Regions from separate parts of the Actinomadura sp. NPDC047616 genome, predicted to be linked through region 1. Evidence: riboswitches for the same ligand, from Rfam matches in the RefSeq annotation. Region 1 holds a riboswitch; each other region holds the start of a gene.
What was found. Region 1 has a riboswitch for cobalamin ahead of ABZ801_RS02065 (ribonucleoside-diphosphate reductase subunit alpha). Riboswitches for the same ligand answer to the same signal wherever they lie in the genome.
Positions count from the first base shown of each region.

Region 2: it holds a riboswitch for cobalamin, as region 1 does, so the genes downstream of both, ABZ801_RS35460 (ABC transporter substrate-binding protein) here and ABZ801_RS02065 (ribonucleoside-diphosphate reductase subunit alpha) in region 1, are expected to answer to the same signal.
Region 3: it holds a riboswitch for cobalamin, as region 1 does, so the genes downstream of both, ABZ801_RS10060 (CbtB domain-containing protein) here and ABZ801_RS02065 (ribonucleoside-diphosphate reductase subunit alpha) in region 1, are expected to answer to the same signal.

Region 1 covers NZ_JBEYTB010000001.1:416,325-424,028, forward strand. Annotated here, with positions in the region: gene ABZ801_RS02060 (ribonucleotide-diphosphate reductase subunit beta) at 1-863, opposite strand, end outside; gene ABZ801_RS02065 (ribonucleoside-diphosphate reductase subunit alpha) at 860-3,073, opposite strand; cobalamin riboswitch at 3,162-3,362, opposite strand; gene ABZ801_RS02070 (cupin domain-containing protein) at 3,566-3,898, opposite strand; gene ABZ801_RS02075 (helix-turn-helix domain-containing protein) at 4,088-4,414, opposite strand; gene ABZ801_RS02080 (MFS transporter) at 4,562-6,019, shown strand; gene ABZ801_RS02085 (methyltransferase) at 6,351-7,448, opposite strand; gene ABZ801_RS02090 (hypothetical protein) at 7,582-7,704, opposite strand, start outside.
Region 2 covers NZ_JBEYTB010000020.1:951-8,654, reverse strand. Annotated here, with positions in the region: gene ABZ801_RS35480 (enolase C-terminal domain-like protein) at 1-966, shown strand, start outside; gene ABZ801_RS35475 (hypothetical protein) at 1,296-1,661, opposite strand; gene ABZ801_RS35470 (ABC transporter ATP-binding protein) at 1,877-2,737, opposite strand; gene ABZ801_RS35465 (iron ABC transporter permease) at 2,734-3,750, opposite strand; gene ABZ801_RS35460 (ABC transporter substrate-binding protein) at 3,825-4,814, opposite strand; cobalamin riboswitch at 4,958-5,140, opposite strand; gene ABZ801_RS35455 (ABC transporter ATP-binding protein) at 5,167-6,669, opposite strand; gene ABZ801_RS35450 (ABC transporter permease) at 6,666-7,517, opposite strand; gene ABZ801_RS35445 (ABC transporter permease) at 7,576-7,704, opposite strand, start outside.
Region 3 covers NZ_JBEYTB010000003.1:520,577-528,280, forward strand. Annotated here, with positions in the region: gene ABZ801_RS10045 (branched-chain amino acid aminotransferase) at 1-455, opposite strand, end outside; gene ABZ801_RS10050 (3-isopropylmalate dehydrogenase) at 638-1,693, opposite strand; gene ABZ801_RS10055 (cellulase family glycosylhydrolase) at 1,890-3,464, opposite strand; cobalamin riboswitch at 3,800-3,990, shown strand; gene ABZ801_RS10060 (CbtB domain-containing protein) at 4,022-4,246, shown strand; gene ABZ801_RS10065 (CbtA family protein) at 4,266-5,000, shown strand; gene ABZ801_RS10070 ((2Fe-2S)-binding protein) at 5,032-5,745, opposite strand; gene serA (phosphoglycerate dehydrogenase) at 6,401-7,704, opposite strand, start outside.

The sequences.
Region 1 (7,704 bases):
CGGGGCATGCCGAGACGGGTCAGCCGCTGGTCGGCCACGTATTCGAGGTAGGCGCGCATGTCGGTGGCGCTCATGCCGGGCAGTCCGTCACCGCACAGGTCGTGCGCGAAGGCCAGTTCGGCCGCGACCGCCTCCTCCAGCATCTCGGTGACCTGGGCGGTGAGCTCGTCGTCGAACAGTTCCGGCTCTTCGGAGCGGACCGTGTCGACGACGGAGAACGCGAACTCCATGTGCATGGACTCGTCGCGGAACACCCAGTTGGTGCCGCTGGCCAGGCCGTTGAGCAGGCCGCGGGAGCGCAGCCAGTAGACGTAGGCGAACGCGCCGTAGAAGAAGAGCCCCTCGATGCAGGCGGCGAAGCAGATCAGGTTCAGCAGGAACGCGCGCCGGCGCCCGGCCGTGTCGAGGACGTCGAGCTGCGAGATCGAGTCGATCCACTTGAAGCAGAACTCGCCCTTCTGCCGGATGGAGGGGATGTGCTCGATGGCCGCGAACGCCTGCCTGCGCTCCTCGTCCTCCTTGAGGTAGGTGTCCAGGAGCGTCAGATAGAACTGGACGTGGACGGCCTCCTCGAACAGCTGCCGTGACAGGTAGAGCCGCGCCTCCGGCGCGTTCAGGTGCTTGTAGAGGTTGAGCACCAGGTTGTTGGCGACGATCGAGTCGCCGGTGGCGAAGAAGGCGACGAGCCGCTTGACCAGGTGCAGCTCGTCGGCGGTGAGTCTGTCCAGGTCCGGCAGGTCGGAGGCGAGGTCGACCTCCTCGACGGTCCAGGTGTTGCGGATCGCCGCCCGGTAGCGGTCGTAGAAGCCGGGGTAGCGCATGGGACGGAGGGTCAGGTCCATCCCGGGGTCGAGCAGGGTCACTGGCAGGCCTCGCAGATCTCGGGGTTCTCCAGGGAGCAGACGACCGCCTCGGTGTCAGAAGCGGTGTCAGACGCGGTGTCAGGGGTGATGGCGGTGGGAGCGGCGGCGGCGACCGTCGTCTGGGCGATGCTGGTCGCCGGACGCGAACGCAGGTAGTAGGTGGTCTTGAGGCCGGCCTTCCACGCGTAGGCGTACATCGAGGACAGCTTGCCGATGGTGGGGGTCGCCATGAACAGGTTCAGGGACTGGGACTGGTCGACGTAGGGCATGCGCGCGGCCGCCAGGTCGATCAGTGCCTTCTGGGGGAGTTCCCAGGCGGTGCGGTAGAGCCGTTTGAGCTCGTCGTCGAGGTCGGGGATGTGCTGGATCGAGCCGCCGCCGCGCTTGATGGCGTCCCGGGTCTCCTGCGTCCACCGTCCGGCGGCGCGCAGGTCGGCCACCAGGTAGCGGTTGATCTGCAGGAACTCGCCGGACAGCGTTTCGCGCTTGAACACGTTGGAGACCTGCGGCTCGATGCACTCGTAGCAGCCGGCGATGGACGCGATGGTCGCGGTCGGCGCGATCGCGACCAGCAGCGAGTTGCGCAGTCCGACTTCGGCGACGCGCCGGCGCAGCGCGTCCCATTCGGAGGTCTTGCGGGGCGCGGCCGGGAAGTGGTCGGGGTGCAGCACGCCGCGCGCCGCGCGCGTCCGGTCGAACGCCGGGTGGGCGCCCAGTTCCTCGGCCAGGTCCGCGGAGGTGTTGTAGGCGGCCAGCGCGATCTCCTCGGCGATGGCGGTGGACAGCTCCAGCGCCTCGGGCGAGTCGAACGGCAGCCGCAGCGTGAAGAACACGTCCGCCAGGCCCATCACGCCCAGCCCGACCGGACGCCACTTGGTGTTGCTCGCGGCCGCCTCCGGGGTGGGGTAGTAACCGCGGTCGATGGTCCGGTCCAGGAATCGGACGGCCACGCGCACGGTCTCGCGCAGCCGGGCGAAGTCGAAGCCGTCCGGGGTGACGTGGCGGGCCAGGTTCACCGAACCCAGGTTGCAGACGGCGGTCTCGGTGTCACTGGTCACCTGGAGGATCTCGGTGCACAGGTTCGACAGGTGCACCACGTTGCCGGGCTCGGCCGTCTGGTTGCAGGTCCGGTTGGCCGGGTCCTTGAAGACCATCCAGCCGTTGCCGGTCTCGGCGAGCGTGCGCATCATGCGGCCGTACAGGCGGCGCGCCGGGATCTGCCGCACGTAACGGCCCTCGGCCTCGGCCCGGCGGTAGGCGGCGTCGAAGTCCTCGCCCCACAGGTCGGTGAGCTCGGGCACCTCCTTGGGGTCGAACAGCGACCAGTCGGCGTCGGCCTCCACCCGCCGCATGAACTCGTCGGGGATCCAGTTGGCCAGGTTCAGGTTGTGGGTGCGGCGCTGGTCCTCACCGGTGTTGTCGCGCAGCTCCAGGAACTCCTCGACGTCGGCGTGCCAGGGCTCCAGGTACACGCAGGCCGCGCCCTTGCGGCGGCCGCCCTGGTTGACCGCCGCGACCGAGGCGTCCAGCGTCCGCAGCCACGGGACGATGCCGTTGGAGGTCCCGTTGGTCCCGCGGATCAGCGACCCGCGGGAACGGATCCGCGACCAGGAGATCCCGATGCCGCCGGCGTACTTCGACAGCCGCGCGACCTGCCCGTACCGCTCGTAGATCGACTCCAGCTCGTCGCGGGGGGAGTCGAGCAGGAAGCACGACGACAGCTGCGGCCGGCGCGCGCCGGAGTTGAACAGCGTGGGCGAGGACGGCAGGTACTCCAGCCGCGACATCAGCCCGTACAGCCGGCCGGCCTCGGCGACGGTGTCGGCCAGCCCGCACGCCACGCGCATCAGGAAGTGCTGCGGGCGTTCGATGACCTTGCGCGTGTGCGGGTGGCGCAGCAGGTAGCGGTCGTAGACCGTCCTCAGTCCGAAGTACTCGAACCGGTCGTCGGCGGTCTCGTCGACGAGCGCGTCCAGCTCGGCGGCGTGCGCGGCGACGAACGCCGCGATCGCGTCGTTGAGCAGGCCCTGCGCGTGCGCGAGACGCACCGAGGAGCTGAACGTGCCGACGCCCTCCCCGGCGGCCTCGTCCCGGATCAGCTCGGCGAGCAGCGCGGCCGCGACCCGGGACTGGCCGGGATCGGCGCCGACCCGCGCGGCGGCCTCCCGGACCGCCAGTTCGCGGTCGTCGACGGTGGCGGAAACAGTCATCTGCTCTCCCTCGGGCGACGCCCTTCGGGCACGCCGGAAGGAGGGCACGACGAACGCGCCCGCCCACCGGCGTTCCCTTGAGGCTCGTGGACCACTTACGGTCGCGGGCAGGTCTTCGGACTCGGGGGCACCCACCACGGACCTACCGGCCGTCGCTTCCCAGGCCGTGCGGCCCAGTGCTCTGTGACGGCTTTCGTTCCCCTTCACCGCTGCGGGGCAGTCCCGGATTCGCACCGGGTTCCCTCTCGCGCCACCCCGTGAGGGGCGGACCCGCAACACGTGGAACTCTACATCTAGTGGCAGGAGTGAATGCAACCTCTAGATGTTGTGGGTGTGTCGCCAGAGACGGCGTGACGGAACGTCCGCGACCCGCGACGCTGCGGCGCCGACCGCCCAGCCTCGTGCTCGGGCCGGCGCGGCGGCAGCAGCCCGTGGCCGTCACCAGGTCGGGCAGGCGCGGCGCGGCCCACCGGGCGCCCGAACCGCGGCGCGTCAACGCGCCCTGGCGACCGTCACCAGCGCGGCGGCGTCTTCGACGGCTTCCAGGCCGTGCCGGGCGGGCGGCACGATCAGCAGGTCCCCGGTCATGCCCTCCCATGTGGTGTCGCCGCTGTGCAGCCGCACCCGTCCGCGCAGCACCAGCACCGTCGCCTCACCCGGGTTCTCGTGCTCGGCCAGCGAAGCGCCGGCGCGCAGTGCGATGAGGGTCTGACGCAGGGTGTGCTCGTGGCCGCCGTACACGGTCTCGGCACTGCGGCCCGCCGGGGACGCCGCCGCGCGTTCCATGTGCTCGCGCACCCGGGCGTCAAGGGAGATCTTCTGCATGAGGTTGCCCTGCCGTTTCCGTGTCAGTAGCGGACGCCGATGCGGCGCCGGCGGCGCGTCCGGCTCGGTGGGATGCGCTGCAACGCGGCTGCGCTAGGAGATGTACGGCCGCCACAGGTACCCCAGGGACGTCGGGGCACTCGGGTCGACGGGCCGACGACGAACGACGGAGTCGAGCAGGGGGGGTCGTCAGGAGCCGTCCTCGTCGGTGCGGGCGCCGGCGAGGACGGCGTCCAGCAGCCCCGGATAGCGGGCGTCCAGGTCTTCCCGGCGCAGGGTCAGCAGGTTCTCCCGGCCTGAGGGCTCCTGGATGATCACGCCGCCCTCGCGGAGCACGCGCCAGTGGTGGGTCATCGTCGACTTGGCCGTGATGCCCAGCTCGGCCAGCACGCTGCCGCAGTTGTGCTCACCGCCGCCGTCCAGCACACGGACGGCGGCCAGCCGCACCGGGTGGCCCAGTGCCGACAGCACCGCGTCGATGCGGATCTGGTCGCGGTCCGGATGACGGTACCTCATTGTCCCATCGTACGTTGATAGTCGAACAATTGCCCGGATTCTCTTGCCTCACCATACGAATGTACGTAAGTATTCGTACGGTCGTACTCGTCGGCGGGCTCGTCCGCCGGCCCGTTTCCCTCCAGACCCCGAAGGGTGTCCTCTGGCATGTCCGCTGTTCCGAGGCCGGCCGCAGGCCGGCGACTGGGCTGGATCCTGGCCCTGCTGGCGCTCGCGCAAATGGTCTACTCGCTGGACCTCAACATCGTGTTCGTCGCGCTCCCCGAGATCGGCGCGGAGCTGGGCTTCCCCGGCCAGACCCAGCAGTTGGTGGTCAGCGCCTACGTGGTGTTCGCGGGCGGGTTCCTGCTGTTCGGCGGCCGTGCGGCCGACCTGCTGGGCCGCCGCCGCGTCTTCGTGTTCGCCCTTGCCCTCTATGCCGTCTCGTCGCTGGCCGGCGGCCTCGCGCCGTCACCCGCCACGATCGTCGTGGCGCGGGCGGTGCAGGGGATCGGCGGCGCCCTGCTGCTGCCGTCCACCCTGTCACTGATCAACACGTTGTTCGCCGAGGGGCCGCAGCGCAACCGGGCGCTGGCGGTCTGGGGTGGCGCGGGTGCGAGCGGCCTGACCATCGGGGCGCTGCTCGGCGGTGTGCTGACCGAGCACTTCGGCTGGCCCGCCGTCTTCTACGTCAACGTGCCGCTGGCCGCTCTCGTGGCGCTGGCCGCGTTGGCGGTGATCCCGCCCGACCCGGCCGGCAGGCAGCGACGGCGGTTCGACCTGCCCGGCTCGCTGACCGTCACCGCGGGTGCCACGCTCCTGGTGTTCGCCCTGGTCCAGGGGCCCGAGCAGGGCTGGACGAGTCCGCTGGTGATCGGCGCGTTCGTGCTGGCCGCCGTGCTGCTGGCGGCGTTCGCGGCCATCGAGGGGCGCAGCGCCGATCCGCTCATGCCGTTCCGGCTGTTCCGCAACCGCAGCCTGACCGGCGGCATGATCATCACGTTCGTCTACATGGCGACCTTCGGCGTGCTGCCCTACTTCCTGACCGTGCTCATGCAGAGCGTGCACGGCTACAGCGCTCTGCAGACCGGACTGGCCTTCCTGGTCCCCTCACTGGCGATCGCCACCGGCACACAACTCGGCGAGCGGCTGACCACCCGGATCGGCCTGCGCACGACGCTGCTGATCGGCTTCGCCATCGGGGTCGTCGGCACGGTCGGCATGGCGATCGGCTTCGACACCGCTGCCGGCTACGGACGGCTGGTGCCCGGACTCATCGTCTCCGGCGTCGGCCAGGGCATCGTCTGGACGGCGATGTGGATCGCCGCCGCGACCGGCACCGCCGCCCACGAGCAGGGCGTCGCCAACGGCATCGCCTCCACCGCCCTCAACATCGGCAACGCCATCGGTCTGGCGGTGTTCACCGCGCTCGCCGACATCGGCACCGAGGGCAAGACCGGCGAGGCACTACGCTCGGCCACCGCCCACGGCGAGTTCGTCGTGGTCCTGCTGACCGCGGCCGGAATGGTTCTGGGCCTGCTGGTGAGCCTCGCCCTGCCGCGCACCACCACACCGGCCGCGACCATCACCGAAACGCCCGACCCCGCACACCTCGCCGCACGCTGATCGAACCAACCCCATCCGCGCTCGGCCTGGGGATCGGCGGTGCGCCACCGGCCGCACCGCACTCCTCCGCATGACCGCCGCGGGGCCGGAGATTCCGGCCGCGGGCCACAGCACCAGCGCGCCCGCCGGACGATCGTCGCCGAAGGCGGATCGCCCGGCGGGCAGACGGTCGTCGTGCCCGGCGCAGCCGACCGCCGGCGCCGGGCCGTCGGCCACCACGCCGGCGGCCGAGACCGCCATGCCGTCCTGTCGGGGTCGCCGTCCCAGACTCTGACGCATGGAAGCGCGGCCACCGTTGCCGTCGCTCGAATCCGGCCCGGTCAGCGGGTGCTCAGGCGGCCACCCCCTCGACGATGGAGCACGGTGTCGGCGTGTCGATCACGCGGGTCAGCCGCAGCCCGGCCGCGTTGAACAGCGCCTCGAAGTCCGCGCGGGTGCGCTCCCGGCCGTTGAGCACCGTCATCATCAGCATGTCCAGCGTCCGGCCGAAGTGCGGGGTGCCGCCGGGCGGCAGTACCGCGTCGATCGCCAGCACCCGGCCTCCGGCGGCCATCGCCGCCCGGCAGACCTTGAGCAGTCGCACGCACTCGTCGTCGGTCCAGTCGTGCAGGATGTACTTGAGCAGGTAGACGTCGCCGCCGGGGGTCACCGTGTCGAAGAAGTCCCCGGTCTCGGTCCGCCAGCGTCCCCGCAGCTCCGCGACGTCCAGTACGTGGCCCCCGGCCAGGACCTGCTCCTGGTCGAACAGCACGCCCGTCGCGGCGGGGTTGCGGCGCAGCACCTCGGCCAGCAGGCCGCCCCGCCCGCCACCGACGTCGACGATCAGCGCCTTCTCGGGGAAGTCGTAGGCGGCGGCCACATGCGGGTCCTGCCAGTGGGAGAACCGCGACATGCCGTCGGCGAACCGCATCCCCACCTCGGGTTCGGCATTGAGGTAGTCGAAGAACGGCGCGCCGTTGACATCGGCGAACACCGAACGGCCCAGGCGTACCGCGTCCACCAGCCGCCCGAACGCCGCCCAGAACGCCTCGTCGGTGAACGTCAGGACCGAGGCGCGCATCGAGTTGGGCACGTCGGAGCGCAACGGCTCGCCGCGGGGGGTCAGCCGGAACCGGCCGTCGCTCCCCACGGCGAACAGGCCGAGCGAGGCCATGAAGTGCAGCACCCGCTCCAGGTACGGTGCGTCCGTGCCGGTCAGTTCCGCGAGTTCGGCGGCAGTGCGCGGCCCGCCGGCCAGATGGTCGGCGACCCGCAGCCGGGCCACCGCGTGAACCGCGACGCTGCGCAGGTACGCGAGCGCATGTCCGGCCAGCTCCAGCTCCGGCGAGCCGCCTGCCACATCGGATGCCGAGTCGTTCAGGATGGCCTCCTCGTCATATCCGTGTCGATCGCTGTCCGCGTTGGAGATCATTCTGGCGAAATGCGGCACGGCGCGTGCTCACCGGGTAGGCGATCTGTTACCTACAACCTCAATCGCGACAGCTCCCTCGATTCACCCCAACAGCCCGGCGATCGAGCGAGCCCGGGCGGCATGTCCCAGGCCGCGCATGGCAGTTCCTCGTTCACCACAGCCGGTCGTCCGCCGCCCCCAGCCGCAGACCCGCGCGCCGCCCAGCCCCTCCCAGATGCCGCGCGGCCGAACGAACAGAAGTCCCGCAGGACGCGGTCGCGTCCAACCCCGCGTG
Region 2 (7,704 bases), on a different contig from region 1:
TACACCGACGTGCCGGCGGCGACACTGGTGGAGACCAAGCTCACCCCCGTGGTCGTCGGCGGGGACGCGCTCGCTCCGGCCGCGCTGTGGCGGCGGATGTCCGTCCAGATCCGCAACACCGGACGGCCGGGCCTGGGGGCGATGGCCGTCTCGGTGGTGGACGTGGCGCTCTGGGACCTCAAGGCTCACCTGCTGGAACTCCCGCTGACGGCGTTGCTGCCGTCCTTCCACGACCGGGTGCCGGTCTACGGCAGCGGCGGCTTCACCAACTACCCGCTCGACCGCCTCACCGCCCAGCTCGCCGGGTGGGTCGAGCAGGGCATTCCCCGGGTGAAGCTCAAGACGTCCCGGCATCCGGCCGACGATCCGGCGCGGCTGACCGCGGTGCGCAAGGCGATCGGCGACGAGCCGGAACTGTTCACCGACGCCAACGGCGCCCTGTCGCGCAAGCAGGCGCTGTACTGGGCGCGGCGATTCGCCGAGGAATGGGACGTGTCGTGGTTCGAGGAGCCCGTGAGTTCCGCGGACCTCGAAGGGCTGCGCATGCTGTCTCGCGCGGGGCCCGGCGGCCTGGACATCGCCGCCGGTGAATACGGCTACGTCCTGCGCGACTTCACCAATCTGCTCCGGGCGCAGGCGGTGGACTGCCTGCAGGCCGACATCACCCGCTGCGGCGGGATCACCGGGCTGCTGCAGGTGGCGGGGCTCGCCGCCGGCCACCAGATCGACCTGTCGGCGCACTGCGCGCCCGCCGTGTCGGCGCACGCCTTCCGCGCCGTCGAACGGCTGCGGCACCTGGAGTACTTCCACGACCACGTGCGCGTGGAACACACCGTCTTCGACGGCGTCCCCTCGCCCAGCGGCGGCGCGCTGTGCCCCGACCGCACCCGCCCCGGGCTCGGCCTTGAGATCAAGTGGGCCGACGCCGAGCGGTACCGGGTGCACGGCGCCGCGACCGGCGAATGAACCGATCCGCGAGCGAGCGGAGAAAGGATAGGCGGCGCACGCCGCCCGCGTCGGCGCCGACGCGGTGCGCACGTCCTGGGCCTCGGTCTTGAGCGGCCGGCCGAGTGCGCGTCCCACCGCGTTCCGGTCGACGTCCTCGGACTGCTGGGCCGCATGCTGGTTGGTCCCGCAGGCGGACGCGGCCAGCGCGGCGCTGACGGCGATGGCACCGGCCGCCAGGCGTGCGGCACGGCGCCGAGGAATGTGCGGTAGGCCCGCCCTATGGGAACAGGCCCTCACCAGCGGTGCGGGCCCCTGGAGTCCAGGGGCCCGGGTTCCGCCGAACCAGGTCAGCACTTCTTCATGCCGGCCGGCGGGTCGACGGAGGTGTACAGGTGGACGGCGGGGATGTTGCCCCACTGCTTGGTGCGGTCGCCGTTGGTCCAGTACCAGATGCGGTTGCCTCCGGCGTGGAGGTCGCCTTCGCCCCAGCAGGCGAAGACGCTCGGGCTTGTGTCGAGGTAGTCGACGATCCTGCTTCCGGTCGACCGGTGCTGGTACAGCGGCGCGCCGCGTTTGTTCTCGCAGAGGAGCTTTCCGTCGGAGCGGACGTGGCAGGTGCGCGCCACCTGCTTGGACGTGGCCGGGGCCGACTCCGTCGCCCCGGCGCCGCCCGTGGTCATGGCGATGCAGGCGCCGGCACCGAGGCCGAGCATCCCTACCTTCAACGGGCTGAATGTCATGGTGTCCCCCCAGAGCTGCGAACGTGACTGAGTGATTACAGAGTGTCACTGCACTGAATGGAGGACATCCGGGGAAACCCGTATCCGCACCCGTATGACTACCTGCGGTTATGGGGAATGCTGAGCGACTCCGCCAGGCCGCGCGGCGCGGCGCGGTGACACTGCCGGTGTCGGCGCAGGCGTCGACATCAGGGATCAGCCTGTCGTCTTTCTCTTCGCAGGCGTGTCATTTCGGGCAGGAGGGTGATCTGCGGGATGCCGGTGCGGGGATGGACGGTCACCTCGGCGTCCACCCGGTAGACCTCGGCCAGCAGGTCGGCGGTGAGCACCTGGCCCGGCGGTCCGGCGGCGACCAGGCGGCCGGCGTCCAGGACGCAGAGGCGGTCGCAGAACGCCGCCGCCAGGTTGAGGTCGTGCAGGGCGATGACGGCGGTGACTCCGAGCCGGCGCACGAGTCGCAGCGCGTCCAGCTGGTGGCGCAGGTCCAGGTGGTTGGTGGGCTCGTCCAGCACCAGCGTGCCGGTGCGCTGGGCGAGCGCGCGGGCGATCAGGACCCGCTGCCGCTCGCCGCCCGACAGCCGGTCGAAGGGCGCGTCGGCCAGTGCCGCGACGCCGAGGGCGTCGAGCGAGGCGGTGATGATGGCGCGGTCGGTGGCGTCGTCGCCCGCGAACGACCGCTTGTGCGGGGTGCGGCCCATCGCGACCACCTCGTACGCGGTGAGCTCGAAGTCGCCGCCGCCGTCCTGCGGGACGGCGGCCAGCCGCCGCGCCACCCGCCTGCCGGGTGTCCGCCACACGTCCTCCCCGTCCAGCAGTACGCGGCCGGACGTGGGACGAAGCGCCCGGTAGAAGGTGCGCAGCAGTGTCGACTTGCCTGCGCCGTTGGGTCCGACCAGGCCCATCACCTCACCGGGGGCGACGTCCACGGACACCTCGTGCACCAGGGCACGGCCGCCGACGACCACCGACACCGCCTCGGCGCGCACCGCGCCCGGCTCGTCGTCGGGCACGTCGATGGGGACGTCGGTGAGGACTCGGCCGCGAGTCATGACGCGGTCCTGCGGTGCATCAGCCACAGAAAGAAGGGGCCGCCGACCAGGGCGGTCAACACGCCGACCGGGATCTCCTCGGGCGCGATGAGGACGCGCGCGGCCAGGTCGGCGGCGATCAGGAACGCCGCGCCCAGCAGCGCGGCGGCGGGCAGTGCCCGGCGGTGGTCGGCGCCGACCAGCAGCCGCACCACATGCGGCATGATCAGCCCGACGAACCCGATCTGCCCGCTGACCGCGACGATCGTGCCGACGAGCACCGCGACCAGCACGAACAGCGCGGAGCGGAACCGGTGCACGTCCAGCCCGAGGGAGGCGGCGGCCTCCTCGCCCGCCAGCAGCAGGTTGAGCGGACGGGTCACGCCCAGCAGCACCGCCGTCCCCGCCAGCACCGCGGCGCCGGGGATCCACACCATCGTCCAGGTGGTGCCCGCCATCCCGCCGAGCATCCAGCGCAGCGCCGCCTGGGTCTTGTGGGGGTCGCCGGAGGTGACGATCAGGAAGCTGGCGGCCGCCGACAGCACCTCGGCGGTCGCGACCCCGGCCAGCACGAGCCGGACCGTCGTCATCCGCCCGCCCGAGCGGGCCAGCAGGTACACCGCGACCAGGGCCGTCAACGCCCCCGCGAACGCCGCCACCGGCAGCGAGAACACGCCCAGCAACGTCACGTTGAACACCACGACCAGTACCGCGCCGACCGTCGCGCCCGAGGAGATCCCCAGCAGCATCGGGTCGGCCAGCGGGTTGCGCACCAGCGCCTGCAACGCCATCCCGCACACCGCCAGCCCGGCCCCGACCGCCCCGGCCAACAGCACCCTCGGCAGCCGGACGTCGATGACGATCGTCTCGCGCACCGGTGTCCAGCCGGGATCGGCCAGCGCCGGATGCAACCGGTGCAGCAGGATGCCCCACACCTGACCGGCCGGAATGTTGATGGAGCCGATCGCGATCCCGGCCGTGGCCGCCGCCACCACCAGGCCGCCGAGCACGAGCAGCACCAGCGCGTATGGCACCCGCGTCCGCCGGGCGGCCGACCTCTGTGCACCGCCTGCGGCCTGTGCGTCACCGGCCTCCCGCGCGGCGTGCGTCACCGGAAGCGGTCCGGGTGCAGTTGCCGGGCCAGCGACTCCACCGCCGACGGTACGCGTACGCCCAGCACGGTCGACGACAGCGGCAGCACCGCGAACCGCCGGTTCCTGATCGCCGGTACGTCCTTCAGCGCGGGGTTGTTCAGCAGGAACCGTTTCTTTTCGGCGACCGGCCGGTCGCCGTAGTCGTAGATGACGATCACTTCGGGGGCGCGGTCGGCCACCTGTTCGAAGGAGACGTCACCGAACGTCTTGTCCAGGTCGGCGAACAGGTTCACGCCGCCGGCCCGCCGGATGATCTCGTTGCCGATGCCCGCGCCGCCGGCGGTGAAGGCCGTCCTGTCACCGCTGTCGTAGACGAAGACCCTGACCGGGGCGACCCCGGCGATCTCGGCCCTGACCGCGTCCAGCGTGCGGTGCAGTCCGGCGATCCGCTCCTCGGCCCGCTCCGGCACATCGAAGATCTTCGCGATGTTGCGGATCTCGGTGTCCATGGTGTCCACGGTCACCGGCCCGGACGCGCAGCCCTCGACGTTGAGGTAGGAGTTGATCCCGGCCTTGGCGAGGGCGTCGCGGCCACGCCCCTCCTTGGCGTCGAAGGTGCTGGCGAAGCCGCCGTAGACGAAGTCCGGCTCGGCCGCGAGCAGCGTCTCGAAGGACGGATACTCCTTCGACATCACCTTGATGGAGTCGTAGGCCGCCCGGTACTCCGGCAGGATCTCGTCATCGAGGTAACCGGTGGCCACCATCGACTTCTGCAGCCCCAGCGCCAGCATGACCTCGGTCGCGTGCTGGTTCAGCGACACCGCACGTCGCGGGGGACGCAGGTAGGTGGTCTTCATCCCGCAGTTGGTCATCGTCACCGGGAACCCCGGTGCCGCCTCCCTGCCGGAGGCGCCACCGGTGCCGGTCGCCGAACCGCCACAGCCGGCGACCAGCGACACCGACGCCAGCACCCACGCGAGCAGCCACCGAGCGCTGCGCGTCATCGGGACCAGGCCCCCTCGGCGCAGGCGCGGCACAGCGCCGTCACCAAGCTGAGAAGAGCACGACGAACGGGAACCGGCGTCGGACCGGCCATGCGTGAACGCACGCGAGCACCCTCTCCTCCCTGGGGAAATCCGCCCCAGCTCCAACGAGGAGGCGACGAGGTGAGTCTCCTGGCTCTCGGGTCGATGCTCGCTCCGGCCTTCCCACCCGCAACGCGGGCAGTGGCGTCATCGGAGTCCGCTCGCCGATCACAGTGGCGGGACCGCGCCGGATTCGCACCGGCTTCCTCGTTCCGCCGTCGCCTACCCCCACATACTGCCATGACTTCAACGGCCGGTGTCGGCGGCTCGTTCAGCGGGACGCGGGGGCCGGCCGGGTGGCCTCCAGCAGGCGCCGGGTCTCGGGGTGCTGGGCGGTGTCGAGAGCGGTGGCGGGGAGGTCGTCGACGACGCGGCCCCGGTGCAGGGTGATGACGCGGTCGGCGACGCGGCGGGCGACGCGCAGGTCGTGGGTGACCAGGGCGATGGTCATGCCGTGATCGCGGCGCAGGTCGGTGAGCAGCCGCAGGATGCGCTCCTGCGCCAGGACGTCCAGGCCGCTGGTGGGTTCGTCGGCGAGCAGGACGTGCGGGCGCTGGGCGAGGGCGCGGGCGATGGCGACGCGCTGGCATTCGCCACCGGACAGGGTGGCGGGGCGACGTGCGGCCAGGGCGGGGTCGAGGCCGACGTAGCGCAGCAGGTCGTCGTCGTAAGGGCCGGCTTGGGCGATCACCTGGCGGACGGTGTGGCGGGGGTCGAAGGACGCGAGCGGGTCCTGGAAGATCAGTCCGGTGCGGCGCCGGACGGCGCGTCGCCCACGGCCGGGCAGAGCCCAGACGTCACGGCCGTCGCGCAGGACGGTCCCGTGGTCGGGGCGGTCGAGCGCGGCGAGGGCGCCGATGAGGGTGGACTTGCCGGAGCCGCTGCGGCCGACGATGGCCACGGCCTCGCCGGGGGCGATGTCGAGGTCGACGTCGTCCAGGGCGACGGTGCGGCGCCGGCGCGACCGCAGTACCCGCCGCACGCCCTGGAGGGCGAGGCCGCCTTCGGTGGAGGGCTCGGCCGCCTGCGGGACGGGACGCGGCGCAGGGGCCGCTTCGGCGGCTTCGAGCAGCCGGCGGGTGAGGTCGGTGCGGGGAGCGGCGAAGATCTTGGGGGCCGGGCCGTGTTCGAGGACGCGGCCGTGGTGGAGGACGCGGCCGTGGTGGAGGACGGCGATGTCGTCGGCCCAGCGGGCCGCGGCGGCCAGGTCGTGGGTGATGAGCAGGACGGCGCGGTCGCGGGCCTGGGCGCGCACCAGGTCCAGGACGCCGGCCTGGGTGACGGGGTCCAGGGCGGTGGTGATCTCGTCGGCGATGAGCACGGGTGGCCGGTGGACGGTGGCCAGGGCGAGGGCGACGCGCTGTGCCTGGCCGCCGGACAGCTCGAACGGGTGGGCGGCGGCCAGGGCCGGGTCCAGGTCGACGCGGGCCAGTGCCTCGTCGGGGTCGCCGGTCCGGTGGGCGCGTACGGTCTCGGTGAGGTGCCGCCGCACGGTGATGGTGGGGTTGAGCGAGGCCAGGGCGTTCTGGAACGCGTATCCCACGTCGCGGCCGGGCACGGGAGGCCGGCCGTCGACCAGCACGGTGCCCCGGTAGGGGTGCAGCCCGGCGATGGCGCGTGCGGTGAGGGTCTTGCCGCTGCCGCTCGGCCCGACCAGCGCCAGCACGCGGCCGGTGGGCACGGTGAGGTCGACGCCGTGCACGACACGGCGGCCGGGGACCTCGACGGTGAGTCCCGTGACGGCGAGTCCCCGGTTCTCGGCGGTGGAGGTCACCAGGTCCTGCCTTCCTCCGGGCCGGCGATGGCGCCGGCGATGACGTTGACGGCGATGATGGTGGCCACGACGGCGGCGGCCGGGATGGCGACGGTGTACCACTCGCCGGTGAGAAGGTGGGACTGGGCCTCGGTGAGCAGGTTGCCCCAGCTGGGCCGGTTGGGCGGGATGCCCAGGCCGAGGAAGCTGAGGGTGGATTCGGTGAGGATGGCGTGCCCGACCTCGAACGCGGCGACGGAGGCGACCGGGGGCAGCGCGCCGGGCAGCAGGTGCCGCCACAGCACCTGCCATCGGGACAGGCCGAGGGCGTAGGCGGCGCGGACGTACAGGCGCCGGCGGCGGGTGCGAAGCTCGGCGCGGACGATCAGGGCGACCGGCATCCAGCTCGTCAGCGCGATCGCCGCGATCACCAGGCCCATGGACGGCCCGGCGACGGCGGCCAGGGCCAGCACGATGACCAGCAGCGGCAGCGCCAGCAGCACGTCGGCGATCCGCGCGATCAGCCCGTCCAGCCAGCGCGGGGCGATGGCCGCCAGGCCGCCGACCAGCATGCCGAGCCCGACGGTGACCGCGGCGGCGGCCAGCCCGACCAGCAGGGAGGTGCGGGCGCCGTAGAGCATGCGGGCCAGCAGGTCGCGGCCGAGCAGGTCGGTGCCCAGCGGGTGACCGGCCGAGCCGGGCGGCAACGAGGTCGCGGACGTGTCGGTGGCCACCGGGTCGAGCGGGGTGAGCGACGGCGCCAGTACGGCCGCCAGCCCCATCACGGCCAGCACCGCGACCGCGACGAGCAACGCCGGACGCCGCGGCCGCAGCCGCACGGCCAGCAGTCCCCGGGTCTCAGCCACCACCTGCGGGCTCCCCTCTGGCGACGGTACGGGCGAAGGTGCACGGACGACGGTGCGGCGTTCAGCCGGCATCGGCCTGCCCCGAGCGGGCGCGCGGGTCCAGCACGGCCACGACGAGCTCGGCGACCAGGTTGGCGGCGACCACGATCAGGCCGGTGACCAGCACGACGGCGACCAGCAGCGGGTAGTC
Region 3 (7,704 bases), on a different contig from region 1:
CGGGTGGTGGCGAACATGAACGGCCGCAGGTAGAGGCTGTGGCCGGCCTGCGTCGGCACCCAGTCGCGGTCGTTCTCGACCAGCAGTTCCAGCGCCCGGACGAACAGCTCCTCGGGGATCTCCGGCATGGCCATGCGGCGGGCCGAGCGATTCATGCGGGCGGCGTTGGCGTACGGGCGGAAGGTGACGATCGTCCCGTCGGCCTGCCGGTACGCCTTGAGCCCCTCGAACAGCTCCTGGGAGTAGTGCAGGACCTGGCTGGCGGGGTCGAGGGCGATGGGGCCGTACGGCTCGAGCCGGGCGTCGTACCAGCCCTTCCCCTCCGCGTAACGGATCGTGACCATGTGGTCGGTGAAGTACTGGCCCCATCCGGGATCGGCCAGGATCGCCTCGCGCTCGGCGGTGCCGCGCCGCCGCTCGGAGAGCCTGATGTCGAAGTCCAGCGTGCTGCTCATGGTGGGTCCTCTCCCGGATCGCCCGCCCGGCCCCGTCGCCGTCCGGGCATTCCTATCCTCATTGTCGTACTTCGTCCAGCCCTGCTCCCTGATCACGGCGCACACGAAGAACCGGGCGCGCCGTGTCGGCGCGCCCGGTGCTGTGGCTTGTGTCGCGTTTCGCGGTCCGGCCGGGGCGCGCCCTAGCCGGATACTCGCTCGGCGATCGCGTCGCCGACCTCGGCGGTGCCCCGGGCGGGGCGGCCGCGGCGGGCGGCCAGGTCGTCGGCGACGGCCCGCTCGACCCGCCGGGCGGCCTCGGGGGCGCCGACGTGGTCCAGCAGCATGGCCACCGACAGGATGGTGGCGGTCGGGTCGGCCTTGCCCTGCCCGGCGATGTCGGGGGCGCTGCCGTGCACCGGCTCGAACATCGACGGCGCGGTGCGGTCGGGGTTGACGTTGCCGGAGGCGGCCAGGCCGATGCCCCCGGCGACGGCCGCGCCGAGGTCGGTGATGATGTCGCCGAACAGGTTGTCGGTGACGATCACGTCGAACCGCTGCGGCGCGGTGACGAAGAACATGGTGGCCGCGTCGACGTGCACGTAGTCGGTGCTGACCTGCGGGTACTCCTGGCCGACCCGCTTGACGACGCGCTGGTACAGCTCGCCGGCGAAGGTCAGCACGTTGTCCTTGTGGACCAGCGTCAGCTTGCGCCGGGGCCGGGAGGCCGCCTGCTCGAAGGCGTACCGGACGACGCGCTCGACGCCGTAGGCGGTGTTGACGCTCTCCTGGGTGGCGATCTCCTGCGGGGTGCCCTTGCGCAGGACGCCGCCGACGCCCGCGTACGGGCCCTCGGTGCCCTCCCGGACGACGATCATGTCGACGTCCTCGGGCTTGACCCCCGACAGCGGCGTGTCCATGCCGGGGAACAGCTTCACCGGCCGCAGGTTGACGTAGTGGTCGAGCTCGAACCGGGCCCGCAGCAGCAGCCCGCGCTCCAGCACGCCGCTGGGCACGCTGGGGTCGCCGATCGCGCCCAGCAGGATCACGTCGTGGCCGCGCAGCTCCTCCAGGACCGTGTCGGGCAGCGTCTCGCCGGTGCGGTGCCAGCGGGCGGCACCCAGGTCGTAGGAGGTCTGCTCGAACTTCAGGTCGTGCGCCGGAGCGACGGCGTCCAGAACCTTCAGGCCCTCGGCGACGACCTCGGGGCCGATCCCGTCACCAGGGATGACGGCCAGGCGGATGCTGCGGGAAGCCATGCGCGCACTCTACTGCAAACGTCTCAGTTCCTGAGCATCGGTCTCACTCTTCGGGATGCACGTCTCGTGTCCGGCAGCCCGCCGGGTGCGTCCCAGGGGGGCGACGCCCCTGCTCAGCGGGGGTACGAGTGGGGCGCCGCCCCCTGCTCGGTGGAGGAAGGGGGGCGGCGCCCGGGGAGGGCAGGTCGCGCCCGGGTCAGCCGCAGGACGTGCCGTTGACGGCGTAGGTCTGCGGTTGCGGCGTGTCGCTGCCGTTGGCGGTGAAGCCGACGCTCGCCTTCTCACCGGCCTCCAGGTCGGCGTTCCAGGACGGGCCCTTGACCGTGACCTTGGTGCCGCTCTGGCTGAACGTGGCATTCCACCCGCTGGACACCGTGACGCCCTGCGGCACGTCGAACGTCAGCGTCCAGTTCCGGAACGTGGTGGAGCCGGAGTTGGTCACGTCCACGTTGCCCTGGAAGCCCCCGGACCAGCGGTTGATGACGGTGTAGGCGACCTTGCAGGCGTCCGAGCCCGTCGGCGGCGGGTCCGTGGGGCCGCCCCCGTCCCCGGGCGTCGGCGGGATCAGGTACGGCTGCAGGATGCTCTGCTTGGCCTGGTTCACCGTCGTCCAGTCGTCGTTGAGGATGCCGCCGGTGTCCCCGGAGTTGGGGTTCCACGACCAGTAGGTGAAGCTCATCCCCGTGGCCCCGGTGCCCGCGTAGGCGAGCAGCTTCTCCAGCCACACCTTGTCCTTGGGGTCGGCCAGGGTGCTGCCGAACTCGCCCAGCAGCAGCGGGGCGGTGTTCTGCTTGTAGAGGTAGCCCCACTGCTGGTCCCAGATCGCGGCCAGGTTGTTGGGGAAGTCGGCGGAGTCGAACCAGGGCTGGCGGTAGACGGAGATGCCGTACTCGTGCGGCGAGTACACCAGGCGGTTGGCGACGTTCAGCCGCACCGGGTACTGCCCCGCCTTCGACAGGTTGCCGCCCCACCAGCCGCAGTGCTCGTCGGGGATGTCGTCCCAGGAGTTGGCGTTGCCGCCGCTGGGGCAGCTCACGCCCTCCACGAAGATCAGCCAGTTGGAGTTGACCGACAGGATCGCGTTGCCCGCGCGCTCGGCCGCCAGCCGCCAGTCGCGGGCCGGGTCGCCGCAGCCCCAGCAGGAGCCGGTGCCGTTGGGGTCGGTGCCGTCGGCGTGCGGCTCGTTGTGCAGGTCGGCGCCGATCACGGTGGGATTGCCCGCGTAGCGGCGGGCCAGCGCCTTCCAGTCCTCGATCCACGTCGTCTCGGAGACGGTGGGGGTGTACCACAGCGCCGACTGCCCGGCGCTGGTCGGCCGGTGCCGGTCCAGGATCACCCGCATGCCCTTCTGGCCGGCGTAGGCGATCACCTTGTCGAGGATCTGCAGCGGGCTGAGGCCCACCAGGTCCGGGTTGGACACCCCGTCGACGCTGGTGGCCTTGGCGTCCGGCTTCAGCGCGTCGTTGGAGTACGGCACGCGCAGGGTGTTGTAGCCGAGCTGCGCCATCTGGTCGAGCATCGACTTGTAACCGCGCGCCCACAGGCCGTGGAAGGTCTTGTTGTCGGTCTCCATGCCGAACCAGTTGATGCCGGTCAGCCGGACCGTCTGGCCGGTGCCGTCGACGATCCGGTTGCCGCTGGTGCTGAGGTATCCGGTGCCGGTGCCCGCCGGGGCGGCGGCGGAGGCGTCCGGCGGACGGACCAGTACGGCCACCAGCGCGGCGGCCACGAGGCTCAGGCAGACGGCCAGCGCGGCCGCCGCTCGCGCCACCGGCGGTCGTGTTCCTGGGGGATGGGTCATGGCTCGGGCGCCTCCAGGTCGGGGACGAAGTGCGTTTCGGTGGGCGGTCGCGGTGGGCGGTCGCGGTGGGCGGTTCGTGGGAGCGAACGCGGAGGTGAATCGCCGGAGATTGTGGGAACGCGCCGTCCGCACGGTCAACGAACCCCATGCCGGGCGGCGGATTTTCACGCCGTCCGCTCGCACGGCGCCCGTTTCACCTCGTACGGCGCCGCCTCGTCCGCGACGTCGCTCTTTCACGGGCGGGGGCGGCCCCGCACTGCCCTCCGGGCAACAGAACCCGCACTTGACGCTGGACCACCACAAAGGGGACGCTCTCCCCAACAAGTGCACATCGAGGCGACGGTGCGCAGGAACCTGGTGCGACTCCAGGACGGTCCCGCCACTGTGACCAGGGAGCCTCCCCCACTCCACGACCACGGCCGGACACCCGGCGGGAAGGTCGGCGGGAGGCGCTGATCTGGGAGTCAGGACACTGACCCGTCGTCCTCCCGTACCGGGGCGAGTGAACCCCGTGAGGAGACCCTGAGATGGCTCAGACCGCCGTTCCGTCGACGCCTGCCGGAGAACGTCCGGCGCCCGTCCGCATCCCCCTTCGCCAGGTCCTGCCGTGGGCGGTGTTCGCCGCGGTGCTCGGCCTGGTGCTGATCTACTTCGTCGGCGCCGAGCAGGGCGCCACCTCCCTGATCGGCGGCACCTGGGTGCACGAGTTCACCCACGACGGCCGTCACCTGCTCGGCTTCCCCTGCCACTGACGGGCGGGCCGATTCCCCGATGATGAGAACACTGCTGGTCCGCGGCATGCTCGCCGGGCTGGCGGCGGCCGCGCTCGCGCTGGTCGTCGCCTGGCTGTACGGGGAGCCGCAGGTGGGCCACGCCATCGCCTTCGAGGAGGCCAAGGCGGCCGCAGCCCACGAGGGGCACGAGCACGAGGTGGTCAGCCGCACGGTGCAGAAGACCGCCGGGCTGGTCACCGCGCTCGGCGTGTACGGCGTCGCGCTCGGCGGGCTGTTCGCGATCGCGTTCGCGGTCGCCTACGGCCGCGTCGGCGCGTTCGGCGCCCGCGCCACCGCCGCGCTGGTCGCGCTGGGCGGGTTCGTCGCCGTCGAGCTGGTGCCGTTCCTGAAGTACCCGCCGACGCCCCCGGCCGTCGGCAACCCCGACACGATCGGCGGCCGCACCGCGCTGTACTTCGGCATGGTGGCGCTGGGCGTGCTGGCCGTCGTCGCCGCCGTGATCGTGTTCCGCCGCCTGCTGCCCCGGTTCGGGGCCTGGAACGCGGCGATCGCGACCACGGCCGGGTTCGCGGTCGTCCTGGCGCTGGTGTACCGGCTGACGCCGACGCCGGACGCGGTCGCGGACGGGTTCCCGGCCACGGTCCTGTGGGACTTCCGGATCGCGTCGCTGGGCGTCCAGGTCGTCCTGTGGGCGACGCTGGGCCTGGTGTTCGGCGCGCTCACCGAGCGCTCCTTCCAGCGGCGGCCGTCACCGGCCGCCACAGCGGCCTGACCTGTGCGCCCTCCCGCGCCGCGCGGGACGCTCACGCGCGGCGCAGGAGGGCGCAGTCGCCGCACATCTCGCCGCCGGGCGGCACCCGGTAGTACAGGCAGCAGCTCCGGCGGACGAACCCGTCCGGGGTGAACGAGCCCGTGCCCGCCAGCGGTTCGCGTTCGAACAGTTCTCGCACGAGCGTCCCGACCGGCTCGGCCAGTTCGGGCCTGAGCGTGCCGGCGCGCAGCGTCCCGGCGAGGGCCGCCGCCGCGTTGCCCCACAGCAGGCCGTCCGCGAGCCCGACGGTCTCCAGCAGCGTGGCGCGCAGCGGCCGTAGCTGCCCCTCCAGGACCGTCCGGTGCACGAGCCCGGCGGTGGCGGCGGGATCGTCCGCGGCGGGCCAGCCGCCGGGGTCGGCCAGCCAGAGCGCGATCGGCGCGCCGGGGGCCCAGCGCCAGTGCAGCCCGGACAGGTCGGGGACGACGCCGTACGCCGTCGCCGCCACCACGGGCGACCACAACCGCGACGCCAGACCCTGGAAAAGGATGGACGCCGCCACCCGGCGCTCCCCGGTGCCCAGCCGCCTTGCATAGGCGTCGGTCAGCTCGCCGAGCCGTGCCGCGTCGGGTTCGGGCAGGGGCCGCCAGGTGGGGTCGGCCTCCTCGGCGGGGTCGGTGACGACCTGGAAGTAGGGGCCCAGCCGGGCCGCGTCCGCCAGCGCCCGCCGGACCTCGTCCGCTCCCGCCCGACCACGTGGTGCCACGTCAGCGATCATGCCATCCGGCGGGAGCGGACCGCGGGTCAGCGGTCGGAGCGGCCGCCGTTGTCGCGGCGGTCCAGGGCGGTCTGCAGCGCGCGGGCCGCCTCCTCGGCGGCGTCGTCGGCGGGCGTGGGCACGTTGACGTCGGTGTTCATGATCGCGATCCCTCGTGGTGGTTCGTCGGAAGAGTGAACGACGGGCTTACGGCCAGCGCCCTGCTCCGCGGCGGGTCGCCGGCCTGCCGTCTCAGGCCCCGCCGCGGCGGCGAAGGATGCATACCACCAAGCGCATGACTCCGCCCACGTTACCGGCCCGCCTCCCGGATTGTCCCGACCCGTGGCCCAACTTTCCGCATGCTGAGACACCCCGCGAAGAACCCGCAGGTGCACACACAACCGCCAGAAGCAGCCAACGACAAAGGCGGGCGAAGCACACCAAGCACGCTCCGCCCGCCTCAAGCCGGGGGTTCAGGGGGTCGTCCCCGTGGGAGACACGACGGGCGGGGCCACGGCGAAGGCACGCGCAGCGTGCCGAGCACGCCGACCCCGCCCCGCCCCGGGGGTTCCAGGGGGTCGCCCCCCCTGGGAGAGACAACGGGCGGGGCCACGGCGAAGGCACGCGCAGCGTGCCGAGCATGCTGGCCCCGCCCCGCCCGCTCTTAGCCGTCGAGGTCGACGCGGCGGCCCATTTCGGCGCCTACCTCGTCGCGGATCACGTCGACGAGCTGGGCCGGGATGGCCGAGTCGACGGTCAGCGCGATCAGCGCGGTGCCGCCCTTGGCGTCCCGGCCGACCTGCATGCCGGCGATGTTGACGCCCTGGTCGCCGAGCAGCCGGCCGACCACGCCGACGATGCCGGGCCGGTCGCTGTAGGAGAAGAACGCCATGTGGTCGGTGGGCGACAGCTCCATGTCGTAGCCGTTGATCTCCACGATGCGCTCGTGGTGCTTGGGGCCGGTGAGCGTGCCGGACACCGACACCACCGTGCCGTCGCCCATGGTGCCGCGCACCTGGACCACGTTGCGCCAGTCGGGGCTGTCCTCGGTGGTGGTGAGGGTGACCTCGACGCCGCGGTCGCGGGCCAGCAGCGGGGCGTTGACGAACGTCACCGACTCCTCGGTCACGTCGGCGAACGCGCCCTTGAGCGCGGCCAGCTCCAGCACCTTGACGTCGTGCCCGGCGATCTCGCCGCGCACCACGACCTCCAGCCGCACCGGCACGCCGCCGGCCAGGGCGGTGAAGATGCGGCCGAGCTTCTCGGCCAGCGGCAGGCCGGGCTTGACGTCCTCGGCGACGGCGCCGCCCTGCACGTTGACCGCGTCGGGCACGAACTCGCCGGACAGCGCCAGCCGCACCGAGCGGGCCACCTGGGTGCCGGCCTTCTCCTGCGCCTCGTGGGTGCTGGCGCCCAGGTGCGGGGTGACCACCACGTTGTCGTGGTGGAACAGCGGGCTGTCGGTGCACGGCTCGGTGCTGAACACGTCCAGGCCCGCCCCGGCGACGCGGCCCTCCTTGAGCGCCAGGTCGAGGGCGGCCTCGTCGACGATGCCGCCGCGCGCGGCGTTGACGATGCGCACGCTGGGCTTGACCATGCGCAGCTCGCGGTCGCCGATCAGGCCGAGGGTCTCGGGGGTCTTGGGCAGGTGGACGGTGATGAAGTCGCTCTCGCGCAGCAGCTCCTCCAGCCCGACCAGGCGGACGCCGAGCTGCGCGGCGCGGGCCGCCTGCACGTAGGGGTCGTAGGCGATGATGTTCATGTCGAACGCGGCCAGCCGCTGGGCGACCAGCACGCCGATGCGGCCGAGGCCGAGCACGCCGACGGTCTTGCCCTGCAGCTCGACGCCGGTGTACTTGGAGCGCTTCCACTCGCCCTGCTTGAGCGCGGCGTGGCCCTGCGGAACGTTCCGGGCGGTGGCCAGCAGCAGCGCGATCGCGTGCTCGGCGGCGGTGACGATGTTCGACG